Regions from separate parts of the Streptomyces sp. MMCC 100 genome, predicted to be linked through region 1. Evidence: riboswitches for the same ligand, from Rfam matches in the RefSeq annotation. Region 1 holds a riboswitch; the other holds the start of a gene.
What was found. A riboswitch is a leader RNA that binds a small molecule or an ion and turns the genes downstream of it on or off. The one in region 1 is predicted to bind glycine.

Region 1 (14,444 bases):
ATAGGTTTCGGCCAGCCCTCGGCCTCGGGTACGGGTGGAGGGTTGAACCCCGACCCGTACGCGTCGAACGCCCCGGCGGGGCAGCCGCGGCAGGAGGATCCGTCCATGTCGGCCCTGGTGTGTACGAGGTGCGGCAACCGCAACGCGGAGAACAGCCGCTTCTGCTCCAACTGCGGCGCTCCGCTGCGGGCCGGCGCGGTCCCGGAGCGCGCGTCCGAGACGACCTCCACGATCTCCATCTCCGGCCTGGAGGCCTACGACGCCGAGGTCACCGGCCAGACGGCGATGCCGGCGCTCTCTCCCGAGGCGCAGGCGGCCGTCGACGCGCTGCCGCTGGGCTCCGCGCTCCTGGTCGTACGCCGGGGTCCCAACTCGGGCAGCCGCTTCCTGCTGGACGGCGAGCTGACCACCGCCGGGCGTCATCCGCAGAGCGACATCTTCCTGGACGACGTGACGGTCTCGCGTCGGCACGTGGAGTTCCGTCGCAGCCCGGACGGTTCGTTCACGGTCGCCGACGTCGGCAGCCTGAACGGTACGTACGTCAACCGGGAGCGCATCGACCAGGTCGCCCTGTCGAACGGTGACGAGGTGCAGATCGGCAAGTACCGGCTGGTGTTCTACGCGAGCCAGCGGGGTTACTGACCCGCCCCCCGGGCCGCACGCCCGGGGAACCTCCAGGGAAGGTCCATGTTTCAAACACCGAGCGGCGGCGCCGGGCAAGGCGCCGCCGCCACGGACAGTGGGCTGATGAGCATCGGCGCGGTGCTGAACGCGCTGCGTGACGAGTTCCCCGACATCACCATCTCCAAGATCCGTTTCCTGGAGTCGGAGGGTCTCGTCGAGCCGCGGCGGACCCCGGCCGGGTATCGCAAGTTCAGCGCGCACGACGTCGAGCGCCTCGGCGAGGTGCTGCGCATGCAGCGGGACCACTATCTGCCGCTCAAGGTGATCCGCGAGCATCTGGACGCCGTGGAGCGCGGTGAGGCCGTGGCGCTGCCGAGGGTCGGCCGGCAGCGGGAGGGGGAGGCGGCCGTACCGGAGCCCGCCGAGAGCCCGACGGTGGCCAGGATCGGGCGGGACGAGCTTCTCGCCACGGCCGGGATCGGCGACCAGGAGCTGAAGGAGTGGGAGTCGTACGGACTCCTCGTCCCGCTGGCCGACGGGGCGTACGACGCCGAGGCGGTCACCGTGGCGTCGCTGGTGGTGCAGCTGGGGCGGTTCGGGATCGAGCCGCGGCACCTGCGGGTGATGAAGGCGGCCGCCGACCGGGAGGCCGGTCTCGTGGACCAGGTGGTGGCCCCGCTGAAGCGGCACCGCAACCCCCAGACCAGGGCACACGCGGAAGCCCGCACCAAGGAGCTGGCGGGCCTGGCGGTGAAGCTGCACGCGGCGCTCGTGCAGACCGCTCTGGGCGTGCGGCTGCCCTGAAACGGGCGGGACCGAGGATCCTGATCGCCCACCCGATCCAGACCCGGATCGCCCACCCGATCCCGGCCCGACTACCCAAACGTCCCGGGCACGGCCTAGGGTTGCTGTGTGAACGAGCTCGATGTCGTAGGTGTCCGGGTCGAGATGCCCTCCAACCAGCCGATCGTGCTGCTGCGCGAGGTGGGCGGCGACCGTTACCTTCCCATCTGGATCGGACCGGGGGAGGCGACGGCGATCGCCTTCGCCCAGCAGGGCATGGCTCCCGCGCGGCCGCTGACCCACGACCTGTTCAAGGACGTGCTGGAGGCCGTCGGCCAGGAGCTCACGGAAGTGCGCATCACCGACCTGCGCGACGGGGTCTTCTACGCCGAGCTGGTCTTCGCGAGCGGGGTGGAGGTCAGTGCCAGGCCGTCCGACGCCATAGCGCTGGCCCTGCGCACCGGTACGCCGATCTACGGCAGCGACACGGTCCTCGACGACGCCGGCATCGCCATCCCGGACGAGCAGGAGGACGAGGTGGAGAAGTTCCGCGAGTTCCTCGACCAGATCTCGCCCGAGGACTTCGGAAGCAGCAACCAGTGACGCATGCGGCCGGGGGCGGTTCAGGGCCGGGCGCGGCCCTGTCCGGGCACATCCGGCTAGCCTTTCCCGGGATCGGGCACGGGAAACCACTCGTAGGGTGATTATCACTCGGCGTGCCGAGTGTGGCGATCGTTGACGCACCCTTGGTGACTGCCTACCTTCGAGGAGGCACGTCAAGGACGGAGGTCGGCGTGAGAATCAGCGGCGACGGTACGGTTGGGGGTGGCCCCGGGCACAGCCTCGGGGCAGGCGGTCCGTACCCTCCCCCGGGCTCCCGGCTTCGCGCAGGCGCGGGCCACGCCCGGCACGGTGGCGCGGCCGATCCCGGTCCGCAGCGACCGGCAGCCGTGGCGACCAGCGGAGGGGCGACGTCCATGGCGTCCGAGCAGATCGGCTATCGCGGGCCGACGGCCTGTGCGGCCGCCGGCATCACCTACCGGCAACTCGACTACTGGGCCCGCACGGGCCTCGTCGAGCCCAGCGTGCGGCCCGCGCACGGGTCCGGAACGCAGCGGCTGTACAGCTTCCGCGACGTGGTCGTGCTGAAGATCGTCAAGCGCTTCCTCGACACCGGAGTGTCACTGCAGAACATCCGCACCACCGTCCAGCACCTGCGGGAGCGCGGCTTTCGCGACCTGGAGCGGATGACGCTGATGAGCGACGGCGCGACCGTCTACGAGTGCACTTCTCCCGACGAGGTGCACGCCCTGCTCCAGGGCGGCCAGGGCGTCTTCGGGATCGCCGTCGGCGTGGTGTGGCGTGACGTGGAGAGCGCGCTGTCCCAGCTGCACGGGGAGCGGATCGACACGGGGGAGACGCTGGTCGGGCACAATCCTGCCGACGAGCTGGCCCGGCGGCGGAACAACAGGGCGGTCTGAACCCCGACGCGGCCCCGGGTGTCCTCCCGCCGGTGGTGGCGCGACGCGCCCCGGGTGTCCTCCCGCCGGTGGTGGCGGCATTGTCAGTGGCGTAGGGCAGCATCGGAGATGTGAGAACCGCGCCCACGATCCTGCATCTCGACATGGATGCCTTCTTCGCCTCGGTGGAGCAGGCGTCCAAGCCGAGTCTGCGCGGGAAGGCCGTGGTCGTGGGCGGCCTCGGACCGCGCGGCGTGGTCGCCACCTGCTCGTACGAGGCGCGGGTGTTCGGGGTGCACTCCGCGATGCCCATGGGCCAGGCACGTCGGCTCGCGCCCCACGCCGCCTACCTCGTTCCGCGCTTCGAGCTCTACCGGTCGATCAGCGAGCAGGTCATGCGGCTGCTGCGGGAGCTGTCGCCCCTGGTGGAGCCGTTGAGCCTGGACGAGGCCTTCGTGGACCTGGAGGCCGGCCAAGCGGCCTGGGACGCGGAGTCGGCGCGGCTGGCCGGGGCGAAGCTGCGCACGGACATCCGCGCCGTCACCGGCCTCACCGGCTCCGTCGGGCTCGCCGCCTCCAAGATGCTCGCCAAGATCGGCTCGGAGGAGGCCAAGCCCGACGGACTCGTGCTCATCCCGCCGGGGACGGAGCGGGCCATGCTGGAGCCGATGACCGTGCGGACGCTGCCCGGGGTGGGGCCGGCCACGGGAGACCACCTGCGCCGGGCGGGGATCACCACGGTCGGCGAGATCGCCGAGGCCGGCGAGGACGAGCTGGTACGGCTGCTGGGCAAGGCGCACGGCCACGCGCTGTACGCCATGGCGCTGGCGCGTGACGAGCGGCCGGTGGTCGCCGAGCGGGAGACCAAGTCCGTGTCGGTCGAGGACACCTACGACGTGGACATCCACGACCGGGTGCGGGTCGGTGTCGAGGTGGGGCGGCTGGCGGACCGCTGCGTGCGTCGGCTGCGCGCCTCCGGTCTGTCCGGGCGGACGATCGTGCTCAAGGTGCGCAGATACGACTTCTCCACGCTGACGCGCTCGGAGACGCTGCGCGGACCCACCGACGACCCCGCGGTGGTGCGGGAGGCCGCCGCCAGACTGCTGGACTCGGTGGACACCACGGGCGGCGTGCGGCTGCTCGGGGTGGGCGTCAGCGGTCTCGCCGACTACACGCAGGAGGACCTGTTCGCACAAGCGGCGGGGGATCGTCCCGAGGTACCGGCCGAGGAGCCCGAGACCGGGCCCGTCGAGGAGCACAGCCCCTCGCCCGCCGAGCGCCGGTGGCCGGCGGGGCACGACGTACGGCACGCGGAGCTCGGGCACGGGTGGGTACAGGGCAGCGGCCTCGGGCGCGTCACCGTGCGGTTCGAGACGCCGTACTCCGAGGTCGGCCGGGTGCGGACCTTCCCGGTGGACGACCCGGAGCTGACCCCGGCGGACCCCCTGCCGCTGGTCGCCCCCGCGGTGCGAGGATCCGGTGGAGAACCCGCGGGAGGACCCGCTGGCGGACCCGGTGGGGGCGGGCCCGCGAGACGGGCGGCCGGGTAGCGCGGGCGGCCGGGTATTGCGGGCGGTGCGGCAGCTGTCGTCGTCAGCTGTCGTCGTTGCCCTTGCCGGCCAGCTTGCCGAAGTCGCGGTCGGGGGGCGGGGGAGCGGCCGCCACGTCCAGGCCGTAGTGGTGGTAGAGCTGGAGTTCCTGTTCCGGCGAGAGGTGACGGCCGACGCCGAAGTCGGGCGCCTCCTTGATCAGGGACCGGTCGAAGGGCACGCGCAGGGTGCCGTCGACCAGCTCGCTGGGCTCCAGGGGGACGAAGGCGTCCCTGCTGAAGAGGCCGGTCCGTATCGCCGCCCACTCGGGGACGCCGGTGGCATCGTCGAGGTACACCTCGTCCACGGTGCCGATCCTGGTGCCGTCGCGGTCGAACGCCTTGCGGCCGATCAGGTTCCGCGGATCGATGTCAGTACGCACGGGGCCCTCCACTTGATCGCACCACTGGGCCGCACTGGGGTCGCACACCAGCCGCCTAATCATCCGTAAGTACTACAAAAGAGCACATGTGGCGGGTCGGCCACTCGAAGTTCGCGCGAGTGCCTCGCTGGTACGCTGGCAAACGGCTGCTGACCCCGCGCGGGAGAGTTCTCCGGACACCGCCGGAGACGCCGAAGGAGCAAATCCTCCCCGGAATCTCTCAGGCTCACGTACCGCACGGACGAGGTCACTCTGGAAAGCAGGGCGGGTGTCGACGGCTTCCGCTCTCACCGACGGTGAAAGCCGGAAGGGCCCACGGGCTCGTCCGGTGAAGCTCTCAGGTTGAGATGACAGAGGGGGAGGCCGTCCGGGTACCCGCGCCGTGGTGCCCCTCGAAGGTCGTCAGACCAGGAGGCCTCCGCAATGACCGCCCATCGCACTCCGCTCTCCGAACTCGAACAGGCCATGCCGTTCGAGCAGCGCCACATCGGCCCCGACCACGAGGCCAGGGCCAAGATGCTCGCGCAGGTCGGTTACGGTTCGCTCGACGAACTGACGGCCGCCGCGGTGCCGGATGTGATCAAGAACGCCGACCGGCTCGACCTGCCGGGCGGGCGCTCCGAGGCCGAGGTGCTGGCCGAGCTGCGCTCCCTGGTCGACCGCAACCAGGTCCTCGACTCCATGATCGGCCTCGGCTACTACGGCACCTTCACCCCGCCGGTCATCCTGCGCAACGTCATGGAGAACCCGTCCTGGTACACGGCGTACACGCCGTACCAGCCGGAGATCTCCCAGGGCCGGCTCGAGGCCCTGCTGAACTTCCAGACGATGGTCGCCGAGCTGACCGGGCTGCCCACCTCCGGTGCCTCGCTGCTCGACGAGGGCACCGCCGCCGCCGAGGCGATGGCGCTCTCCCGGCGCATGGGCAAGAACAAGAAGGGCCTGTTCCTGGTCGACGCGGACGCCCTGCCGCAGACCGTCGCCGTGATACAGACCCGCGCCGAGCCGACCGGCGTCGAGGTGGTCGTCGCCGACCTGAGCGAGGGCATCCCGGCCGAGGTCGCCGAGCGGGAGATCAACGGCGTCCTGATCCAGTACCCGGGCGCTTCCGGGGCCGTACGCGACATCAAGCCGGTGATCGACCGGGCGCACGAGCTCGGCGCGCTCGTCACCGTCGCCGCCGACCTGCTCGCCCTCACGCTGCTCACCTCGCCCGGCGAGCTGGGCGCGGACATCGCCGTGGGCACCACCCAGCGCTTCGGCGTGCCGATGGGCTTCGGCGGGCCGCACGCCGGCTACATGGCCGTGCACGAGAAGTTCGCCCGCAGCCTGCCCGGCCGTCTGGTCGGCGTCTCCGTGGACGCCGACGGCAACAAGGCCTACCGCCTGGCCCTGCAGACCCGCGAGCAGCACATCCGCCGCGAGAAGGCCACCAGCAACATCTGCACCGCGCAGGTGCTGCTCGCCGTCATGGCCGGCATGTACGCCGTCTACCACGGCCCCGAGGGGCTGCGGGCCATCGCCCGGCGCACCCACCGGTACGCCACGATCACCGCTGCCGGCCTCGCCCAGGGCGGCGTCGAGATCGTCCACGGCGCCTACTTCGACACCGTCACCGCGCGGGTGCCCGGCCGGGCCGGCGAGATCGTCCACGCCGCCCGCGAGAACGGCATCAACCTGCGCCTCGTCGACGCCGACCACGTGTCCTTCGCCTGCGACGAGACCACCACGCGCGCCCAGGTCGGCGGCGTGTGGCTGGCCTTCGGCGTCGAGGGCGACGTCGAGGCACTGGACGCGGAGGCCGGGGAGACTCTGCCCGGGGCGCTGCTGCGCACCGACGACTTCCTGACCCATCCCGTCTTCCACCAGCACCGCTCCGAGACCGCGATGCTGCGCTACCTGCGCCGCCTCGCCGACCGGGACTACGCGCTGGACCGCGGCATGATCCCGCTGGGTTCCTGCACCATGAAGCTCAACGCGACCACCGAGATGGAGCCGGTCACCTGGCCCGAGTTCGGCGCGCTGCACCCCTTCGCGCCCGCAGATCAGGCGCAGGGCTACCTGACCCTCATCCGCGAGCTGGAGGAGCGGCTGGCCGAGGTCACCGGGTACGACAAGGTCTCGCTGCAGCCCAACGCCGGGTCGCAGGGCGAGTTCGCGGGCCTGCTCGCCGTACGCGGCTACCACCGGGCCAACGGCGACGAGCAGCGCACCGTCTGCCTCATCCCGTCCTCCGCGCACGGCACCAACGCCGCCAGCGCCGTGATGGCCGGCATGAAGGTCGTCGTCGTCAAGACCGCCGAGGACGGCGAGATCGACGTCGAGGACCTGCGGGCCAAGATCGAGAAGCACCGCGATGAACTGGCCGTGCTGATGATCACGTACCCCTCCACGCACGGCGTGTTCGAGGAGCACGTGGCCGACATCTGCGCCCAGGTGCACGACGCGGGCGGCCAGGTCTACGTGGACGGCGCCAACCTCAACGCCCTGGTCGGCCTCGCCAAGCCCGGCCACTTCGGCGGCGACGTCTCCCACCTGAACCTGCACAAGACCTTCTGCATCCCGCACGGCGGCGGCGGTCCCGGCGTCGGCCCCGTGGGCGTACGGTCGCACCTGGCGCCGTACCTGCCCAACCACCCGCTGCAGCCCACGGCCGGTCCGCAGACGGGTGTCGGCCCGATCTCGGCGGCGCCCTGGGGCTCGGCCGGCATCCTGCCGATCTCCTGGTCGTACGTCCGGCTGATGGGCGGCGAGGGCCTCAAGCGCGCCACGCAGGTGGCCGTGCTGTCCGCCAACTACATCGCCAAGCGCCTGGAGCCGCACTTCCCGGTGCTGTACACCGGCCCGGGCGGTCTCGTCGCGCACGAGTGCATCATCGACCTGCGCCCGCTGACCAAGGCGACCGGCGTGAGCGTCGACGATGTCGCCAAGCGGCTGATCGACTACGGCTTCCACGCGCCGACGATGTCCTTCCCGGTGGCCGGCACGCTGATGATCGAGCCGACCGAGTCCGAGGACCTGGCCGAGCTGGACCGGTTCTGCGAGGCGATGATCGCCATCCGCGCGGAGATCGAGAAGGTCGGCTCCGGCGCCTGGTCCGCCGACGACAACCCGCTGCGCGGCGCCCCGCACACCGCGGGCGCGCTGGGCGGCGAGTGGGACCACGCGTACACGCGCGAGGAGGCCGTCTTCCCGGCCGGTGTGTCCGCCGCCGACAAGTACTGGCCGCCGGTGCGCCGCATCGACCAGGCCTACGGCGACCGGAACCTGGTCTGCTCCTGCCCGCCGCTGGACGCGTACGAGGACTGAGTCCCGCCGCAGAGGTGAGAGAGGCTCCGTCCGGGCTCCCAGGGCCCGGACGGAGCCTCTCGGCGTCTCACACCGTGGCGAGCGACACCTCCGTCGCCTTGACCAGCGCGACGACGGGAACGCCGACGGACAGGGCCAGGTCGTCGGCGGCCTGCCGGGTGATGGCGGCGGTCAGCTCCGCGCCCTCGACGGCGACCGTGACGGAGGCCATCGCGGCGCCGGTGGCGAGGGCGGTGACCGTGCCCGGCAGCCGGTTGCGGATGGACAGGCCGTCGACGCGCCCGGTGGCCAGGGCCACCTCGGTGGACTTCACCAGGGCCCGGACGGTGGTGCCGGGGGCGAGCGCGAGGTCCTCGGCGGACGCCCGGGTGATCGCGGCGGTGAGGTCCTGGCCGCCGGAGAGACGGACCCCGACCGTCGCCATGGCCTCGCCCGGGGTGACGGCGGTGACGGTGCCGGGGAGCTGGTTGCGGATGCTCAGGCTCATGGGGGCACCGTAGCCCGGCGCGGGCGTTACGCCGGGTATGCATGGGTCTGCGTCGCCTTGACCGTCGCCCACACCCGGGCACCCGGATGGAGGCCCAGCTCGGCCGCGGCGACCGTGGTGAGGTCGGCGGCGAGCGGGAGTTCGCCCGTGAGGTCCACGCGGATCTGGTCGCCGTGGCTCTCCAGGCCCGCGACCTCGCAGCGCCACAGGTTGCGGGCGCTGGAGCCGGCGGGACGTTCGCCGTACAGCGTCACGGCGCCCGGCGGGAAGGCCACGAAGACGGGACCGGAGAGATCCTCGGTGGTGGTGATGCCCGGGCCGGTGCCGAGCCGTACGGTGTGCCCCTCGGCCTGCCCCCGGTAGAGGTTCAGGCCGACCAGCTGGGCGATGTAGTCCGTGCGGGGACGGCGGGCGATGTCGGCGGGCCTGCCCTCCTGGACGACCGCGCCGTCCTCGACCACGACCAGCCGGTCGGCCAGCACCATGGCGTCCAGCGGGTCATGCGTGACCAGTACGGCGACGGCCTCGAACTCGGTCAGATGGCGGCGGAGCTGGGCGCGCACCTCCAGCCGGGTCCGGGCGTCGAGGGCCGCCAGCGGCTCGTCCAGCAGGAGCAGCCGGGGGCCGGTGGCCAGGGCGCGCGCGAGGGCGACGCGCTGGGCCTGCCCGCCGGAAAGGCGCCGGGGCTTGGCGCCCGCGTGGGCGGCCAGACCCATGCGGTCCAGCCACGCGGCGGCCCGCGCCCGGGCCTCCGCCCTGCTCGCGCCCCGGCAGCGAGGTCCGAACGCGACGTTGTCGAGGGCGGTCAGGTGCGGGAAGAGCAGATAGTCCTGGAAGACCACACCCACCGGGCGGGACTCCGGCGGCCTGCCGTCCAGCGCGGCGCCGTCCAGGCGCAGGTGACCGCCGGCGAGGGGAGTCAGGCCGGCGAGCGCGCGCAGGGCGGTGGTCTTGCCCGCGCCGTTGGGTCCGAGCAGGGCCACGACCTCGCCGGGCGCGGCGGTGAGGGCGACGTCCAGGCGGAAGGCGCCGCGCTGCACGACGAGCCGGGCGTCGAGGCCGCCGTCGGGTGCGGCGTGGCCGGTGGCTTCTACGGTGGTCGGGTGCTCGGTGTCGGTCATGTCGCCCTCGTGCAGGTCTGTCGGCCGTGCCCGGTGGTTCGCCCAGTGGTCATGATGCCCTGATCCAGCGGTCCCGCAGACCGGCCAGTACCGCGATGGAGACGGCCAGCAGCACCAGGCTGAGGGCGATCGCGGCCGCCGGGTCGTTCTGCAGGGCGAGGTAGACGGCCAGCGGCATGGTCTGGGTCCGGCCGGGGAAGTTGCCCGCGAACGTGATCGTCGCCCCGAACTCGCCCAGCGCCCGCGCCCACGCCAGCACGGCGCCCGCCGCGATGCCCGGCGCGATCAGCGGGAGCGTCACCCGGCGGAACGCGGTGAAGCGGGAGGCGCCCAGGGTGGTGGCGGCCTCCTCGTAGCGTGGGTCGGCGGCGCGCAGGGTGCCCTCCACGCTGATGACCAGGAACGGCATCGCCACGAAGGTCTCCGCGAGGACGACGCCCGTCGTCGTGAACGGCAGCGTGATCCCGAACCACGCGTCCAGCCACTGCCCGATGACGCCGTTGCGCCCGAACGCCAGCAGGAGCGCGACGCCGCCCACCACCGGCGGCAGCACCAGCGGCAGCGTCACCAGCGCGCGGACGAAGCCCCGGCCGGGGAAGTCGGTACGGGCCAGCAGCCAGGCCAGGGGCACGCCGACGACCAGGCTCAGCACGGTCGCCGACGTCGCGCACAGCAGCGACAGCCGCAGGGCCCGCCACACCTCCGGGCTGGTCAGCTGCTCCGGCAGACCGCTCCACGGGGCGCGGACCACCAGGGCGAGCAGGGGCAGCAGCAGAAACGCCAGGCCGATCAGGGCGGGTACCAGCAGGGGGACCGGCACCATGCGTCCCCGGCGGCGGGTACGGCGCGGTCCACCGGCCACAAGGTCTGCCCCGGGTGGCGCGGGCGTCGTTCCGGCGGACTTGGTCACGGCGTGCGGAACCCGGCCCCGGTGAGTACCCGCTGCCCCTCGGCGGACTTCACCAGCTCGATGAAGGCCTTGGCCGCGTCGGTGTTGGGGGCGTCCTTGAGGAGGGTGATCGGGTAGTCGTTGACCGCCTTGGCCGACTCAGGGAAGTCGACGCCGGTCACCTTGTCACCGGCCGCCTTCACGTCGGTCTTGTAGACGACGGCGGCGTCGGCCTCCTTCAGCTCGACCTTGGTGAGGGCGGCCTTGACGTCCTGCTCGTACGAGACCGGGGTGAGCTCGAGACCGCTGGCCTCCAGTGCCTTCTGGGCCGCGGCGCCGCACGGCACGGTCTTGTCGCACAGCACGACCTTGAGGCCGGAGCCGGTGAGGTCCTTCAGGGAGGAGATCTTGTCGGGGTTGCCCGGCAGGGTGGCGATCTCCAACTGGTTGCGCACGAAGGTGGCCGGGGTGCCGGCCGCGGCCCCGGCGTCGGTGACGGTGGCCATCGTCTTCGGGCTGGCGGAGGCGAACACGTCCGCCGGGGCGCCGCCGGTGATGCTGGCGGCGAGGGTGTCGCTGCCGGCGAAGTTGAACGTGACCTCGGTGCCCGGGTGCTGCTTCTCGAAGGTCTCGCCGAGCGTCGTGAAGCTCTCCTTGAGCGAGGCCGCGGCGAAGACGGTGACCTGGCCGGAGACCCCCGCGGAGGAGGACGAGGCGCCGGCGGAGTCCGAGTCCTTGTCCGCGTCCGAGGACGACGAGCACGCGCTCAGGGCCAGCAGTGCGGCGGCCCCCGCACCGGCCATCCGCACGGCACGGCGGATGCGATGGGTCCTGCGCTCGGAACGGGTCATCACGGGCCACTCCCTCTGCGATCTGGGCAGGGGCCGACGGGCTCGGCGGCCGAGCGGACGGTGACCCCCATTGCGCAGATCATACTTCCGCATCTGCGAGGGATAAGTCTCCTGTCGCATCGCATGAGCAAGCATTGGGGAGGAAACGGCTGGCATGTGCGTTCGTACGGCTAAGGCTGTTGTTCGCACGGCTGTCGTCGTGCGGCTGTCGTTCGTGCGGCCGTAGTTCGGGCGGTCATCGGCCGCGTGATTCACGTCCTGTCGATGTGTACATTCGTCGACTTCACCCGGGCCGTGGCCTCCACGCCGACCTCCAGGCCGAGTTCCTCCACCGCCTCCCTGGTCAGCAGGGAGACGAGCCGGTGCGGCCCGGCCTGGATCTCGACCTGGGCCGCGACGTCACCGAGCTTGATCGCGGTGACGATCCCCGGGAACGCGTTGCGGACCGAGGTGTACGGCGTCTCCTCGTCGGCGCCGCCGGCGCGGGCGAGTTCGACCGAGAACGCGGCCAGGTCGCGCCCGTCGACGACGCGCCGCCCGCCCTCGTCGCGACGGGTGGTGATCCGGTCCGCGTCGGCCCAGCGGCGCGCGGTGTCCGGGCTGACGCCGAGCAGCCGCGCCGCCTGGCCGATCGTGTAGGACTGCATGCCGGTCACGATAGGCCGCGTGAGGGGGACGGTGGACGCGGGGCTGGCCGTTGGGTATAACGCGATATAGCGTTAGTGTGCAGCAGTGGTGAGGCGTTCGCGGGACGCCCGGGGAGATCGGGGTCGAGCTATGTCGGTGCAGCCTTCACGGGGCGGTGTGACGCCAGCACTCCGTGCCTCGCACGCGGACCGGGACCGGGCCGTGGACATACTGAGCGCCGCCGCCGGCGACGGCAGGCTGACCGCCGAGGAGCTGGACGAGCGGGTGGGGGCGGCGCTCACCGCGCGCACCCAGGGGGAGCTGGCCGCCCTGACCGCCGACCTGCCGCTCGCGGTGGACGCCGTCCCGGCACCCGCGGCCAAGGACGTCGTCCGCATCGAGCAGGAGGGCGCGTCCACCCGGCGGGGCGAGGGCTGGGTGGTGCCACGGCGGATGGAGATCCGGTCCGCCTGGGGCGAGGTGACGCTCGACCTCGCCCGAGCGGTGATCACGCACGACACCCTCCACATCGACCTCGACATGCGTGCCGGGGCGCTGAAGATCGTGACCCGGCCCGGCATCGTGGTGGACACCGACTCACTCGTGACGAACTACGCCGAGGTGAAGACCCCGAGGACCGTCGACACCGGGGCGCCCGTGGTGCTGAGAGTGGAGGTCGTGGGCGAGGTCAGCTGGGGGCAGGTCGTGGTGCGTGCGCCGCGCCGCAGGCTCGGGCGCAGGGCGTAGACGGAGGGCTCAACCGGACAGTGCCGCGGGACCCGGCGGGGGCGCCGTGCTGGAGCGGAGGATCAGCTCCGTGGCCAGTTCGGCCCGGGGTGAGTCCGGCCGTTCGTCGCGGGTCAGGCGGAGCACCGTGCGCGCGGCCACCTTGCCCATGTCTGCCAGCGGCTGGCGCACGGTCGTCAGGGGCGGCGCCGACCAGCGGACCTCCGGAAGGTCGTCGAAACCGACGACGCTCATGTCCTGCGGCACCCTCAGCCCGCGCCGGCGCAGCGCCTCGACCGCACCGAACGCCATTTGGTCGCTGGCCGCGAAGACGGCCGTCGGCGGTTCGGGCAGGCCCAGCAGGACTTCGCAGGCCGCGAAGCCGGATTCGTGGCGGAAGTCGCCGGGGACGACGAGGGACTCGTCCACGGCGACACCGGCGCCTTCCAGGGCGGCGCGGTAGCCGTCGTGGCGGGCCCGCGAGCACAGCAGGCGTGACGGCCCGGCGATCAGGCCGATCCTGCGATGCCCCAGTGCCAGCAGGTGCTCGGTGGCCGCCGTGCCACCCGCCCGGTTGGCCGCGCCGACGGTGGGCACGTCCAGGGCGGGGGAGCCCGCCGGGTCGACGACGACCAGGGGCACACCGAGGATCCGCAGTTCCTGGTGGAGCACGGGGTCCAGGGCGGAGGTGACGAGGACGACGCCGTCCGAGGCTCGGGCCCGCAGATTGCGCATCCACTGACGGGCGTCGCCCGAGCGTCCGTGGATCGCGGAGACCACGGTGCCGACCCCGGCGGCGTGGGCCACCTCCTCGACCCCTCGGATGATCTCCACGGCCCAGGGGCTGTCCAGGTCGTTGAAGACCAGGTCGAGCAGGGCGGCCCGGCGGCCGGGCGCAGCGGCGCGCTTGCGGTATCCGTGCCGGCGCAGCAGTTCCTCCACCCGCGCCCTGGTCCCGGGCGACACGTCCGACCGGCCGTTCACGACCCGGGACACGGTCGGCACCGACACACCCGCGCGGCGGGCGATGTCCGTGATCGTGACCCTGCCCCGGCCGCCGGACGGCGTTCCGGCCCGGACCTCGTCCACTGCCACTTCCCCCACCTCCGCCGACACCGACCGCGAGACTTCCAGGAGTCTTCCGGAAACCGGGCGCCCCGGGGAAGGCGTACCGGCCCGGAAAACCGGGTCGTCACCGCGTCGGAGTGGGCGGGCTACGGGGAGTGACCGGCCCCGGACACGCGCGAGGGCCGGTGCGCAGCCGTGGCTGCGGGCCGGCCCCGTGAGGCACCGGGCACAGTGGCGTCACACTGCCCGGCTCGTGTTCAGGCGGCGGTCGTCAGGCCCGCGCCGACGGGGCGGTGCGGGGCGATGACCTGCCCGTCCGGCAGTAGCTCACCGGTGTCCTCGAAGAGGACGACACCGTTGCACAGCAGGCTCCACCCCTGCTCCGGGTGGTGCGCCACGAGACGGGCGGACTCCCGGTCGGCGGAGACGGCTGACGGGCACGGTGGCTGGTGCTGACACATGGGTGGGATCTCTCGGTCCGTGATGACGGGTGAGTTCGCTGTCTTGTCTGTACCGCGGCGTGAAGCC
Region 2 (14,444 bases), 3.9 Mb from region 1:
CACGACCTCTACAAGACCTGGTACAAGTCCGGCTACAACTACTACATCGACGCCCCCGGCGGCATCGACGTCAACAAGACCATCGGCGACACCCACAAGTGGGCGGACCAGGTCGAGGTCGCCTTCCCCGGCGGCATTCAGCGGAAGTACATCATCGGCGTCTGCCCGGTCGACCGGCAGACCAAGACCGAGATCATGAGCGAGTGCGAGAGCAACCCGCACTACCAGCCCTGGCACTGACACCGGCCGCTCGGGGCACGCCCCGGCTCAGGGGCCGCCCCGGCTCAGGGGCCGCCCCGGCTCAGGGCCTGCCCCGGCTCGGGGCCTGCCCCGGCTCGGGGCCTGCCCCGGCCCACTGTTCGCCCGGACTCAGGGCCGCAGGAACAACGCCTCCGAGCCCACCGGCCGGTAACCCGCCGCCTGGAACGCCCGCAGACTGCGGGCGTTCCCCGCCGACACCTGCGCCCACACCACCTCGCCCGCGGCCAGCTGCCGCGCCGCCGTCACCAGCCGCCGCCCCAGCCCCCGGTGCCGGGCCCCCTCCGCCACCTCCACGGCCACCTCCAGCCGCCCGGCCACCCCGCGGCCCAGCACCAGGACCCCGCCGTCCGCCGCCCACACCCGCACCCCGTCGCGCCGCCGCCGGGCCGCGACCACGCGGGGATGCCCCGGATCGGCGACCTCCGTCAGCGCGACCTCCGGGCGCCCCGGAAGCGGCGCACCGGTCAGCAGCACGTCGATGGTGTCCGTCGTACGTCCCGTACGCTCCGCGAAGGCCGCCAGGAACCGGGCGTTCATCGTCGCGGCCAGCGGGTCGCAGCCCAGCGACGCCAGCGTCTTGCGCACCCACCCCTCGTCCTCGTCGGTGAAGACGACCGAGTGCGCCGTGAAGGCGATGACCCCCGCGTCCCGGCCGCCGTGCCGGCGTACGACGCTCGTCCCGCCGTCCGCCGGCGGGAACACGCCCCGCGCCGCCGCGTCCAGAATGTCCCGCAGGCTCTCCGCCACACCGCGCTCCTTGAGTCTCCACCCACTGCAAGGCACAGACTCCCAGACATGGCCGACGACGGCACCGACCTGGTCTTCGAGGGCATCGACACCGCGGACCCCGACATCCGCACCCGCCTGCGCTTCGCCGCGACCGACCTGCCCGAGGGGCCGTCGCGATCGTGAACGGCCTGGAGCCCGCCTTCTCCCGCGAGGAGCAGTTCAGGTGGGTGGTCGCCGTACTGGGCGCACGGACGGGCGGTTAATCTGACCTGCGTCAGATGGACCCTATGCACGAAACGAGGGGCGGACCGGTGGCGGACATCGAGGAAGCACGCAAGCAGTTCGAGCGGATCGACACGGACGGTGACGGCCTCATCACCGCGGCCGAGTTCAAGACCGCGCTCGCCCAGGGCGGCGACTGGAACGTCACCGAGTCGGTGGCCGAGGCGATCATCGCCGGCCGCGACCTCGACGGCGACAAGCAGCTGTCGTTCGACGAGTTCTGGGCCCACCTGAACAAGCAGTGACGACGTGCTGAGGGGGCGCCCGTCGGTCACCCGGCGGGCGCCCGCTCAGGACTGGGCCCACTCCTTGAGCGCTGCCTTGCTGCCGAAGTCCGCCACGTTGGTGTCGACCGGATCGTCGGTGTACTGGTGGAAGCGCCACTTCGCCTGGATGCGCGGCTTGCCCGCCGAGACGTAGTCGGCGATCCAGAGGCCGTCACCGGCGTACGAGGTGTCGTCGACGTTCAACCAGAAGTTCCGGTTGCAGTAGAGCACGACCCTGTTGTCCGGCCGCAGCGACTTCAGCTTCTTGATGAAGCTGTCCTTCTCCGCGTTGCTCGGGTGGGTGCCCTCGCCGTTCGTCTCCCAGTCGACGGCGAGGATGTCGCCCTTGCGGTCCGGGGCCTTGGAGAGGAAGTACTCGGCCTGGGCGGTGAGGTTGCCCGGCCACAGGAAGTGGTAGAAGCCGACGACGAGTCCGGCGTCCCGGGCCCGCTTCGTCTGGGCCGCGAGCTTGGGGTTGACGTACGAACGGCCCTCCGTCGCCTTCACGAAGACGAAGGAGAGGCCGTCGGTGCCGTAGCTGGAGGACTGGTAGGCGCTGACATCGATGCCACGCAGCATGGGGCCTCCCTGAGGAGCTGTGGGGGGACGGGAGTTGGTTATTCCCCACGATGGCACGGGTGATCCCCGTCGGAGGCGGAAACGTCGACTTCGGTTCCCCCGGGCGCCATTGACGCGCGTAGCGCGGTGCCGCACGCTGGGCTCCGGTTCACGGACGACTCGACGGTCGGGAGGCCGGGATGTTCAGACGCGTGTCACGTCTCCTTCTCTCATTTGTCATGCTCATGGCTGGAGCGGTGGTCGGGGTGGGCGCCACCGCCGGCACCGCGCACGCCGACTCCTGCTACACCTGGAACCGCACTCTCTCCCAGGGCTCCTCCGGCAGCGACGTGACGCAGCTGCAGATCCGCGTCGCCGGCTGGGTCACCTCCGGCGAACGGCTCTCCTACGACGGCCAGTACGGCGCCCGGACCGCCGCCGCCGTCAAGAAGTTCCAGGCCGCCTACGGACTGGGCGCGGACGGCGTCGCCGGCCCCGCGACCTTCAGCAAGATCTACGCGCTCCAGGACGCGGACTGCACGCCCGTCCACTTCACCTACGCGGAGCTCAACAAGTGCAACTCGGACTGGTCGGGCGGCGCGGTCTCCGCCGCCACCGCCAAGTCGAACGCGCTGAAGACCATGTGGAAGCTGGAGGCGATGCGGCACGCCCTCGGCGACGTGCCGATCACCATCTCCAGCGGCTTCCGCTCCCGCGCCTGCAACAGCGCCGTCGGCGGCTCGTCCACCAGCCGCCACCTCTACGGCGACGCCGCCGACCTCACCGGCTCGCCCAGCTTCTGCCGGCTCGCCCAGCAGGCCAGGACCCACGGCTTCTCGGAGATCCTCGGCCCGGGCTACCCCGGCCACAACGACCACACCCACGTGGCCTTCGACCCGTCGCCGTACTGGTCGGCGCCGAACTGCGGCATCTGACCCGGCACCCACCCGTGTCCTGACCGACGCGGGGCGGACTCGACGGCCCGCCCGTCCGGGTCATCCGCTCAGCACTCGATGATGTTCACCGCGAGCCCGCCCCGCGCCGTCTCCTTGTACTTGACCGACATGTCGGCGCCGGTGTCCTTCATGGTCTTGATGACCTTGTCCAGCGAGACCTTGTGGGACCCGTCGCCGCGCATCGCCATCCGGGCCGCCGTGACCGCCTTGACCGCGGCCATGCCGTTGCGCTCGATGCAGGGGATCTGGACGAGGCCGCCGACCGGGTCGCAGGTGAGGCCGAGGTTGTGCTCCATGCCGATCTCGGCGGCGTTCTCCACCTGCTCCGGGGAGCCGCCGAGCACCTCGGCGAGGGCGCCGGCCGCCATCGAGCAGGCGGAGCCGACCTCGCCCTGGCAGCCGACCTCGGCGCCGGAGATGGAGGCGTTCTCCTTGAAGAGCATGCCGATCGCGCCGGCGGCGAGGAGGAAGCGGACCACGCCGTCCTCGTCGGCACCGGGGACGAAGTTCATGTAGTAGTGCAGGACCGCGGGGATGATGCCGGCCGCGCCGTTGGTCGGGGCGGTGACGACCCGGCCGCCGGCCGCGTTCTCCTCGTTCACGGCCATCGCGTAGAGCGTGATCCACTCCATGGCCAGGGCCTGCGGGTCGCCCTCGGAGCGCAGCTTGCGCGCGGTGTTCGCGGCGCGGCGGCGGACCTTCAGGCCGCCCGGCAGGATGCCCTCGCGGGTCATGCCGCGCTCCACGCACGCCTGCATCACGCGCCAGATCTCCAGCAGGCCCGCGCGGATCTCGTCCTCGTCGCGCCAGGCGCGCTCGTTCTCCAGCATCAGGGCGGAGATGGACAGGCCCGTCTCGCGGGCCAGGCGCAGCAGTTCGTCGCCGGTGCGGAAGGGGTACTTCAGGACGGTGTCGTCCAGGACTATGCGGTCCGCGCCCACCGCGTCCTCGTCGACGACGAAGCCGCCGCCGACCGAGTAGTAGGTCTTGGTCAGCACCTCGGCGCCCTGCGCGTCGTACGCCCACAGCGTCATGCCGTTGGCGTGGTACGGCAGGGCCTTGCGGCGGTGCAGGACCATGTCGTCGTCGTAGGAGAAGGCGATCTCGCGCTCGCCGAGGAGGCGGATGCGGCCGGAGGATTTGATCGTCTCGACGCGGTCGTCGGCACTCTCCACGTCCACCGTGCGCGGTGAGTCGCCCTCCAGGCCGAGCAGCACCGCCTTGGGGGTGCCGTGGCCGTGGCCGGTGGCGCCGAGCGAGCCGTACAGCTCGGCGCGGACCGAGGCGACGGAGTCCAGCAGCTCCTCGTTGCGCAGGCGGCGGGCGAACATGCGGGCCGCGCGCATCGGGCCGACCGTGTGCGAGCTCGACGGGCCGATGCCGATCGAGAACAGGTCGAAGACCGAGATGGCCACGGGGACTCCTCAGAACGGGGGTGGTGCGGAGGGTGGTGCTCCGGGTGGGCGCCGGACCTGCTTGTGGCGGACGCGGCGCCGCACCCGAAGGCGTGGTGTCTACTTGTTCAGACCCGGGTACAGCGGGTGCTTGTCGGCCAGGGCCTTCACCCGGGCCTTGAGGGCCTCCGCGTCGTAGGACGGCTTCAGCGCCTCGGCGATCACGTCCGCGACCTCGGCGAAGTCCTCGGCGGTGAAGCCGCGGGTCGCCAGGGCCGGCGTACCGATGCGCAGACCGGAGGTCACCATCGGCGGACGCGGGTCGTTCGGGACGGCGTTGCGGTTGACCGTGATGCCGACCTCGTGGAGGCGGTCCTCGGCCTGCTGTCCGTCCAGCTCGGAGTCACGCAGGTCCACCAGGACCAGGTGGACGTCCGTGCCGCCGGTCAGGACGGAGACGCCCGCCGCCTTGGCGTCGTCCCGCACCAGGCGCTCGGCCAGGATGCGGGCACCCTCCAGCGTACGGCCCTGGCGCTCCTTGAAGTCCTCGCTCGCGGCGACCTTGAAGGCGACGGCCTTGGCGGCCACCACGTGCTCCAGCGGGCCACCCTGCTGACCGGGGAAGACGGCGGAGTTGATCTTCTTGGCCAGCTCGGCCGTGGAGAGGATCACACCGCCGCGGGGGCCGCCCAGCGTCTTGTGCGTGGTCGTGGTGACCACGTGGGCGTGCGGGACCGGGTTCGGGTGCAGGCCCGCCGCGACCAGACCGGCGAAGTGCGCCATGTCGACCATCAGGTAGGCGCCGACCTCGTCCGCGACCTTGCGGAACGCGGCGAAGTCCAGCTGACGCGGGTACGCCGACCAGCCGGCCACGATCAGCTTCGGCTTCGTCTCCTTGGCGAGGCGCTCGACCTCGGCCATGTCGACCTGGCCGTCGTCGCCGACGTGGTAGGGCACGACGTTGTAGAGCTTGCCGGAGAAGTTGATCTTCATGCCGTGGGTCAGGTGCCCGCCGTGGGCGAGGTTCAGACCCATGATCGTGTCGCCGGGCTTGAGCAGCGCGAACATCGCGGCCGCGTTGGCCTGGGCGCCCGAGTGCGGCTGCACGTTGGCGTGCTCGGCGCCGAAGAGCGCCTTGACCCGGTCGATGGCGATCTGCTCGACCACGTCGACGTGCTCGCAGCCGCCGTAGTAGCGGCGGCCGGGGTAGCCCTCGGCGTACTTGTTGGTGAGGACCGAGCCCTGGGCCTCCATGACCGCGACCGGGGCGAAGTTCTCCGAGGCGATCATCTCGAGGGTGGACTGCTGGCGGTCCAGCTCGGCGTCGACGGCGGCGGCGACGTCGGGGTCCAGCTCGTGCAGGGGTGTGTTCAGAAGCGACATGCGGTCGGGACTCCTCAGCCGGCGGTGAAGGCGGTGTACTCGTCGGCGGAGAGCAGGTCGGCCGGCTCGTCCGTGATCCGCACCTTGAACAGCCAGCCGCCCTCGAAGGGGGCGCTGTTCACCAGCGACGGGTCGTTGACGACGTCCTCGTTGACCTCGGTGACCTCACCGGAGACGGGGGAGTACAGGTCGGAGACGGACTTGGTCGACTCCAGTTCGCCGCAGGTCTCGCCCGCGGTGACCGAGTCGCCGACCTCGGGGAGCTGAACGAAGACGACGTCACCGAGTGCGTTGGCCGCGTGCTCCGTGATGCCGACCGTCGAGGCGCCGTCCTCGGCGCCCGACAGCCACTCGTGCTCCTTGCTGTAGCGCAGCTGCTGGGGGTTGCTCATGGCCTGAATTCTCCTGTACGCGAGGAAGTGGCTGGTGAAGGGGGTGGCGGGGCGGAGTGGGACGACGAAAGAGCCGCCGGGAAGGCCGCCGGGAAGGCTGCCGAAGAGGGCTGTCGCCCAGTGTTACTTCTGGCGCTTGTAGAACGGCAGCGCCACGACCTCGTACGGCTCGTGACTGCCCCGGATGTCCACACCGACGCCCTCCGTGCCCGGAGCCGCGTGCGCGGCGTCGACGTACGCCATGGCGATCGGCTTGCCCAGCGTCGGGGACGGGGCACCGGAGGTGACCTCGCCGATCACCTCGCCGCCGGCGACCACCTGGTACCCGGCGCGCGGGACCCGGCGGCCCTCGGCGACCAGGCCGACCAGGACGCGGGGCGGCTCGGAAGCGGCGCGCTCGGCGGCCTCGGTCAGCGCGGCGCGCCCGACGAAGTCGCCCTCCTTCTCGAACTTCACCACCCGGCCGAGACCGGCGTCGAACGGCGTCAGCGCGGTCGTCAGCTCGTTCCCGTACAGCGGCATGCCCGCCTCCAGGCGCAGCGTGTCCCGGCAGGACAGGCCGCACGGGACCAGTCCGGCGCCCTCGCCCGCCTTGGTCAGCGCCTGCCACAGCTCGACGGCGTGCTCCGGCTTCACGAACAGCTCGAAGCCGTCCTCGCCGGTGTAACCGGTGCGCGCGATGAGCGCGGGAACGCCCGCGACCGTGCCGGGCAGACCGGCGTAGTACTTGAGGCCGTCCAGGTCGGCGTCGGTGAGCGACGCGAGGATGCCCGGGGACTCGGGGCCCTGCACCGCCAGCAGCGCGTAGGCGTCGCGGTCGTCGCGCACCTCGGCGTCGAAGCCGGCCGCGCGCTCGGTCAGCGCGTCCAGGACGACCTGGGCGTTGGAGGCGTTGGCGACGACCATGTACTCGGTGTCGTCCAGGCGGTAGACGATCAGGTCGTCCAGGATGCCGCCGTCCTCGCGGCAGATCATGGTGTAGCGGGCGCGGCCCGGCTTCACGCTGCCGATGTTGCCGACCAGCGCGAAGTTCAGCAGCTCGGCCGCCTGCGGCCCGGTGACGGTGATCTCACCCATGTGCGAGAGGTCGAAGAGACCGGCACGGGTGCGCACCGCGACGTGCTCCTCGCGCTCGGAGCCGTAGCGCAGGGGCATGTCCCAGCCGGCGAAGTCGGTCATCGTCGCGCCCAGCGCGCGATGCGTGGCATCGAGCGCGGTACGGCGCAGTTCGGTACTGCTCATCGGTCGGTCGTCTCCCAGGACAGGACGTGGCGAGGTCGGTCCTCCCCATCTGTCATCGGAACCTGAGAGGTTCGCCACGGCCACCGGAGTACGGCGATCAGGGCTTGCACCTTGGGTGGGACAGCCGTCGGGGGCGGTCCGCTTTTCAGATGTGCCTCGCCCGCGCGGTAACGGTGCCTGAGAGATTCAAGGGAGGGACTTGCTCCTTCGGCGCCCCGGCGCGGCCGGGGACTCTCCCGCGCGGATTCAAACGGCCGGTATGCAGTTGGCGTCGCCATCATTGCACGCCGGGTCGATCCATGGCAGACCGTGATCTGTAACCGGCTTGTGGCAGTAAGCGAACGAAAACGCGAGACCTGCGCATTACCTTCTCTTTACACTCGACGGGGAGGGACTCGTGAACCGCCCCAGGGGAGGACGATCACGGTGAACAGGACCACGGCGTACGCCACGACCTCGGGACTCGCGCTGCCCAAGCAGCCGGCCGCTCCGGCGACCGAGGCGTGCGCCCCTTCGCCCACGCCCGTCGTCCGTGACCTCAGGGACCGCGACGGCCGCAGCCCGCACGCTCTGCTCTTCGGCCCCCGGGACCTGGTGGTGATCACCGGCCTGCCCGGCAGCGGCAAGTCCACGCTGATGCGGCGCACCGTGCGCGGCGGGCGCGTCGACTCCCAGGACACCCGCGACCGCTGGGACCGCCGCATGCCGCGCCTGCTGCCGTACGCGCTCTACCGCCCCCTCGTCCGCCTCGCCCACTACGCCGGACTGCGCCGCGCGCTGCGCTCCGGCGAGGGCGTCGTCGTGCACGACTGCGGCACGCAGGCCTGGGTGCGCGGCTGGCTGGCCCGCGAGGCCCGCCGCCGGGGCGGCACCCTGCACCTGCTGCTGCTCGACGTCGGCGCCGACGAGGCCCTGGCCGGCCAGCGCGAACGCGGCCGGGGCGTGTCGCAGTACGCGTTCCTGCGGCACCGCGCGGCCAACTCCCGCCTGCTGCGCGCGGTGACCGAGGGCGCGCTGCCCGCCGGCTGCGCCTCGGCGGTCGTCCTCGACCGGGCGGCGGCGGACACCCTGCACCGGATCGCCTTCACGGGGTGACGCACGGTAGGGCGCCGGGGCCGAACGGGTTAGCCTTTCAGCCACGAACAGCGGTACCAGGCAGGCGGTAGGTAGGCAGATGGACTTCCCGGCACAGGCGCACCCCCATCCGCACGGCGGGTGGCCCGGCAACGAGCTGGAGGAGGTGCTGTCCGCCTCCCTCGGCGTCCCGACGGCCGGCGGCCGGATCGTGGAGGTCCTCGGCCGCAGCTTCCTGTGGATACCCCTGCCCAACGGCGGCGGCCCGCACAGCGGCCCCCTCGACCTGCCCTCGCTGGAGATCGACGGCCAGGCCTACGTGCCGGCGTTCAGCTCCGAGGAGCAGTTCCGGCAGGTCGCCGGGGCGCAGATGGCGTACACCGTCGCCCCCGCCGCGGAGTTCGCCCGCGGTCTGCCCCCGCAGGTCGGCATCGTGGTGAACCCGGAGGGCGTGGTGGGCATCCCGCTGCCGCCGCCCGCCGTGGCCGAGCTGTGCCGGGCCGGACGCTCCCCGCTGGACGGGCCCGCGTCCGGCGGCCGGGTCCGCCTCTTCGAGCCGGACTGGCAGGACGACCCGGTGGACTTCCTGGCCGCCGCCTCCGCCGAGTTCGCCGCCACCGGCGTCGTACGCAGCGCGCGCCGCTGCCTGGCCGCCGTCGAGACCGCCGACCCGGTCCTGTACGTCGGCGTCGAACTCGCCCACTGGGAGGGCGACGCCCGCGCCCTCCCCCTGGAGGCCCTGGGCCGCGCCCTGACCAAGTCCCCCCTGAAGTGGCAGGTCAACCTGGTCCTCCTGGAGGCGGCCCAGGACCCGGTCTGCGACTGGATGCGGGACAAGGTCCGCCCGTTCTACGACCGTGACTTGTAATCACCGCCTGGGGCAACGTACCCAAAGGGCGCGGGGAACTGCGCGATCAACCACGGCGGAACCCGCACCCGCAGGACGACAGCACACCCCGAGCTCAAAGGCCCCCGCACCCGGCGGAGCCTTAAGCTGGTTCCAACACCGGGGGAACTTCTCGAAGGGGCGATACACGTGAGCGCCAGCGGCACCACGACCGGGCAGGTCGAGCACATGCTGCGCCAGGTGACGCCCGGGCGTTACGACGCCTACGAGGCCCTGCTGCGCGCCCTCGCCACCCCCACCTCCGGCCAGGTCTGGATGCTGCTGTGGCACGGACAGGCCGGCTCCCCGGACGCCCAGTACGGGAACATGGAGGTCGAGGGCTACGGCTACGCGCCCTGCGTCACCTCCGCCCAGGAGCTCTCCGCCAGTGGCTGGAACCGGTCGTACGAGGTGGTCGACGGCCTGGAGGTCGCCCGCGCCCTCTACCCGGACCACTACGGCCTGTGGCTCAACCCGCACGCCCCCGGCGGCGGCGTCGGCGTCCCCTGGCTCGACCTGCGCCGTATCGCCTCCGGACTGGACCGCCAGCCCGCCGGGCCCCTGCGCCTGTCCGAACCGGCCATCGAGATCCCCCAGTTCTACGCCCTGCTCGCGCAGAACGCCCACCGCACCCCGGCGGTCCGCGCGCTGCGCCGCGCCTGGGTGCAGCCGACGCTGGGAGCGCCGTATCTCGCCATCGGCCTGGACGTGTACGACACCTCCCCGCCGGCCGTCGACGCGGTGCGCGCGATGATGCAGCAGTCCGTCGGCGCGGTGCCCGACGGGCTGCCGGTGTCGACGGTGGCGATGACCGACACCCACGACCCGGTCGCCCTGTGGCTGCGCGCCAACGCCCGCCCGTTCTACGACCGCGAGGCCCACGCGCCCGCCCCCGCCCAGGCGCCGGCGGGTGGCTACGGATACCCTCCGGCCGGTAGCCGGTACTGACGGCCGGAGACAGGACGGAGGCGGCGGCGACCGCCTGCCCGGCGGTCGGGCGGGGCCACCGGACCGGGACATCAGGGATCATCTTCGCGCGTAGATGACGGCACAAAGCACCATCATGTCCCCGATGTCCCAACTCGCCCGCGTCCGGCCCCCGTTACCCGCTGTCCGGATAACGGAACACCTCAAACAGCATCACGGTTGCGCATCCATTCCCCGTCAGCTCTGGCTACAGATCGCCAAAGCGTTGAAGACTCCCGCAACAAGGGGTGGTTGCTCGCCTCTTTGTACGACGGACTGATCACGCCGCTACAGCGGCAAGTGCGGGCCGGCTACCGCCGGTTGAGAGGGGTCCCTGCCAGATGACGGCACCATTGCACGAGCCGACCGCGGAAGCGGCCCCGAGTGCGGCAGAGGAAGCGGCGGTCGCCGGCGCCGAGGCCAAGTCGGTACAAGGGCGCTCCCTGGGCCGGATCGCCTGGGAGCGCCTGAAGAGGGACAGGCTGGCCCTCGCGGGCGGCGTCGTGGTGCTGGTTCTCATCGTGATCGCCGTGCTCGCGCCCCTGATCACCTCCCTCTACGGGCAGGAGCCCAACGCGTACAACGAGGACATGATCGACCCGCTGTTCGGCACCCCCACGGGTTCCCTGGGCGGCATCAGCGGCGACCACTGGCTCGGCGTGGAGCCGGTCAACGGCCGTGACATCTTCGCCCGCATCGTCCACGGAGCCCGGATCTCGCTGCTCGTCGGCTTCCTGTCCGCGATGGTCGCCGTGGTCATCGGCACCGTCCTCGGTGTCCTGGCCGGCTTCTTCGGCGGCTGGGTCGACTCCCTCATCAGCCGGATCATGGACGGTCTGCTGGCCTTCCCGCAGCTCCTGTTCATCATCGCGCTGGTCTCCGTGCTGCCGGACTCCATGCTGGGGCTGAGCGGCACGGGCGTGCGCCTGCTCATGATGATCGTGGTCATCGGCTTCTTCGGCTGGCCCTACATCGGTCGCGTGGTCCGCGGCCAGACCCTCTCGATGCGCGAACGGGAGTACGTCGAGGCGGCCCGGTCGCTGGGGGCCGGACGGTTCTACATCCTGTTCAAGGAACTGCTGCCCAACCTGGTGGCGCCGATCATCGTCTACACGACGATGATGATCCCCACCAACATCCTCACCGAGGCGGCGCTCAGCTTCCTGGGCGTGGGCGTCAAGCCGCCCACGTCGTCCTGGGGGCAGATGCTCTCGAGCGCGATCGACTACTACAAGTCGGACCCCATGTACATGGTGGTCCCCGGTGTGGCGATCTTCATCACCGTTCTTGCCTTCAACCTCTTCGGTGACGGCGTGCGCGACGCGTTGGACCCGAAGGGCTCCCGCTGACCTGCCGTACCGCAAAGCGACCCGTGGCACCTGCACGGGGTCTCTCATCTAATCCGGAGGATCCGAGATCGTGACTACCCAACGCACCTCAGGGCGGCGCAAGCAGGCTTTGGCCGCTGCCGCAGTGGTCGCCGCGCTGCTGACCACGGCGGCGTGCGGCGGCGGCGGCGATGACGACGGCGGCAGCGGTTCGAAGAACGGCGCGGCCGGCTTCGACGCCGCCAACAACAAGGTCGCCCAGGCCTCCGAGGCCAAGAAGGGCGGCACGCTGAAGTTCGCCAGCTCGCAGGACGCCGACTCGTGGGACACCACGCGTGGCTACTACGGCTTCATGTGGAACTTCTCCCGCTACTACAGCCGCCAGCTCGTCACGAACAAGACGGAGCCGGGCAAGACGGGCGCCGAGGTCACCCCCGACCTCGCGACCGACGTCGCCAAGGTCTCGGAGGACGGCAAGACCTACACGTACACCCTGCGTGACGGCATCACCTGGGAGGACGGCAAGCCGATCACCTCCAAGGACGTCAAGTACGGCATCGAGCGCGTGTGGGCGCAGGACGTGCTGTCCGGCGGTCCGACGTACCTCAAGGAGGTGCTCGACCCCAAGGACGAGTACAAGGGCCCGTACAAGGACAAGTCCAAGGACAAGCTGGGTCTGAAGGCGATCGAGACGCCGGACGACAAGACGATCGTCTTCCACCTGCCGCAGGCCAACTCGGACTTCGAGGAGATGCTCGCGCTGACCTCGGCGTCCCCGGTCCGCCAGGACAAGGACACCAAGTCCAAGTACGGCCTGCACCCGTTCTCCTCGGGCCCGTACAAGTTCGAGTCGTACAACCCGGGCAAGGACCTGACCCTGGTCCGCAACACCGAGTGGAAGCAGAGCTCGGACCCGATCCGCAAGGCGTACCCGGACAAGATCACGATCAAGTTCTTCACCAACGCCAACGACCTGGACGCCCGCCTGATCGCCGGCGACTACGACATCGACCTGGCCCAGACCGGTCTGTCGCCCCAGGGCCGCACCACGGCGCTGAAGGAGCACAAGGAGAACCTGGACAACCCGGTCTCGGGTTACATCCGGTACGCCGCGTTCCCGCAGAACGTGGCGCCGTTCAACAACATCCACTGCCGCAAGGCCGTGCTCTACGGGGCCGACCACGTCTCCCTGCAGACCGCGCGCGGCGGCCCGGTCGCCGGCGGTGACATCGGCACCAACATGCTGCCGCCCGCCGTCCCGGGCTCCGAGGGCCAGAAGTACGACCCGTACGAGATGGCCGGTGCCAACAAGAAGGGCAACGTCGAGAAGGCCAAGGAAGAGCTGAAGGCCTGCGGCCAGCCGAACGGCTTCAAGACCACCATCGCGGTCCGCAACAACAAGCCGGTCGAGGTCGCCACCGCCGAGTCCCTCCAGGCCTCGCTGAAGAAGGTCGGCATCAACGTCGAGATCGACCAGTACGACGGCTCGCAGTACGCCAGCGTCATCGGTAGCCCCACGAACGTGAAGAAGAAGGGCTACGGCATCATCATCATGGGCTGGGGCCCGGACTTCCCGTCCGTGCAGGGCTACGGTCTGCCGCTGTGGCACAGCGACTACATCCTCGACAGCGCGAACAACAACTTCGCGATGATCGACGACCCGAAGATCGACGGTCTCTTCGCCGACTACCTGACCGCGAAGGACGACGCGGGCAAGGAGAAGATCGCCACGGAGATCAACCACAAGGTGATGGAGGGCGGCTACTACCTGCCCTTCGTCTTCGAGAAGTTCATCAACTGGCGTTCCAGCAACATCGCGAACGTGTACACCACCGACGCCTACAGCGGTATGTACGACTTCGTGAACATCGGCCTGAAGAACCCCAAGAAGTAACCGGTACACCCGCCGTACGGCACGAAAGGCAGGTGAAGGCCGGCGCGGCGTGACCGCGGGCCGTCGGACGACCTCCGGCGGCCCGCGGGACGCAGCGGGCCGCAACCCGTGCTCGCTTACCTCATCAGGCGGCTGTTCGCCGCCGCAGTGATGCTCGTGGTCATCATCCTGGTGGTCTTCTGCATCTTCTTCCTCGTCCCCAAGTGGGCCGGGGTCGACATCGCCCTGAACTTCGTCGGCAAGCAGGCGGACCCCGCCGCCGTCGAGGGTGTGCGGGAGAAGCTGGGTCTGGGCGACCCGGTGCTCGTGCAGGCCTGGGAGTTCTTCAAGGGAATCTTCGCGGGCCGTACCTACGCGGCCGGCGGCGACGTGACCCACTGCGCCGCGCCCTGCTTCGGTTACTCCTTCAAGACCGAGCAGTCCGTGTGGCCGGTGCTGACCGAGCGTTTCCCGGTGACCCTGGCTCTCGCGCTCGGTGCCGCCGTGCTGTGGCTGATCTTCGGCGTGGCCGCCGGTGTGCTCTCCGCCCTCAAGCGCGGCACCCTGTGGGACCGCAGCGCGATGGTCGTCGCCCTGGCGGGTGTCTCCCTCCCCATCTACTTCACCGGTCTGCTCAGCCTGGCGATCTTCTCCTACGGACTGGGCTGGATCGACGGTGAGTTCGTACCGCTCGAGGAGAGCTTCAGCGGATGGTTCGGCGGCATGATCCTGCCCTGGATCACGCTGGCCTTCCTGTACGCCGCGATGTACGCCCGGATCACCCGCGCCACCATGCTGGAGATCCTCGGCGAGGACTACATCCGCACCGCGCGGGCCAAGGGCCTCAAGGAACA

Region 2: it holds a riboswitch for glycine, as region 1 does, so the genes downstream of both, gcvT (glycine cleavage system aminomethyltransferase GcvT) here and gcvP (aminomethyl-transferring glycine dehydrogenase) in region 1, are expected to answer to the same signal.

Annotation. Positions count from the first base shown of each region.
Region 1 is NZ_JBGORK020000001.1:2,453,521-2,467,964, forward strand. Features, by position in the region: gene ABS735_RS11300 (FHA domain-containing protein) at 1-642, shown strand, start outside; gene ftsR (transcriptional regulator FtsR) at 688-1,428, shown strand; gene ABS735_RS11310 (bifunctional nuclease family protein) at 1,537-2,010, shown strand; gene ABS735_RS11315 (MerR family transcriptional regulator) at 2,202-2,888, shown strand; gene ABS735_RS11320 (DNA polymerase IV) at 2,999-4,417, shown strand; gene ABS735_RS11325 (PRC-barrel domain-containing protein) at 4,461-4,838, opposite strand; glycine riboswitch at 4,989-5,084, shown strand; gene gcvP (aminomethyl-transferring glycine dehydrogenase) at 5,262-8,147, shown strand; gene ABS735_RS11335 (TOBE domain-containing protein) at 8,215-8,634, opposite strand; gene ABS735_RS11340 (ABC transporter ATP-binding protein) at 8,661-9,755, opposite strand; gene ABS735_RS11345 (ABC transporter permease) at 9,805-10,578, opposite strand; gene modA (molybdate ABC transporter substrate-binding protein) at 10,662-11,495, opposite strand; gene ABS735_RS11355 (TOBE domain-containing protein) at 11,747-12,142, opposite strand; gene ABS735_RS11360 (DUF1707 SHOCT-like domain-containing protein) at 12,273-12,869, shown strand; gene ABS735_RS11365 (LacI family DNA-binding transcriptional regulator) at 12,879-13,943, opposite strand; gene ABS735_RS11370 (DUF5999 family protein) at 14,174-14,377, opposite strand.
Region 2 is NZ_JBGORK020000001.1:6,385,368-6,399,811, reverse strand. Features, by position in the region: gene ABS735_RS29495 (ADP-ribosyltransferase) at 1-240, shown strand, start outside; gene ABS735_RS29490 (GNAT family N-acetyltransferase) at 370-1,008, opposite strand; gene ABS735_RS29485 (EF-hand domain-containing protein) at 1,302-1,517, shown strand; gene ABS735_RS29480 (glycoside hydrolase family 25 protein) at 1,563-2,117, opposite strand; gene ABS735_RS29475 (D-Ala-D-Ala carboxypeptidase family metallohydrolase) at 2,297-3,031, shown strand; gene ABS735_RS29470 (L-serine ammonia-lyase) at 3,100-4,467, opposite strand; gene glyA (serine hydroxymethyltransferase) at 4,567-5,829, opposite strand; gene gcvH (glycine cleavage system protein GcvH) at 5,844-6,221, opposite strand; gene gcvT (glycine cleavage system aminomethyltransferase GcvT) at 6,345-7,463, opposite strand; glycine riboswitch at 7,503-7,618, opposite strand; glycine riboswitch at 7,619-7,712, opposite strand; gene ABS735_RS29450 (AAA family ATPase) at 7,890-8,558, shown strand; gene ABS735_RS29445 (enhanced serine sensitivity protein SseB) at 8,638-9,405, shown strand; gene ABS735_RS29440 (enhanced serine sensitivity protein SseB C-terminal domain-containing protein) at 9,574-10,371, shown strand; gene ABS735_RS29435 (ABC transporter permease) at 10,731-11,738, shown strand; gene ABS735_RS29430 (ABC transporter substrate-binding protein) at 11,809-13,611, shown strand; gene ABS735_RS29425 (ABC transporter permease) at 13,720-14,444, shown strand, end outside.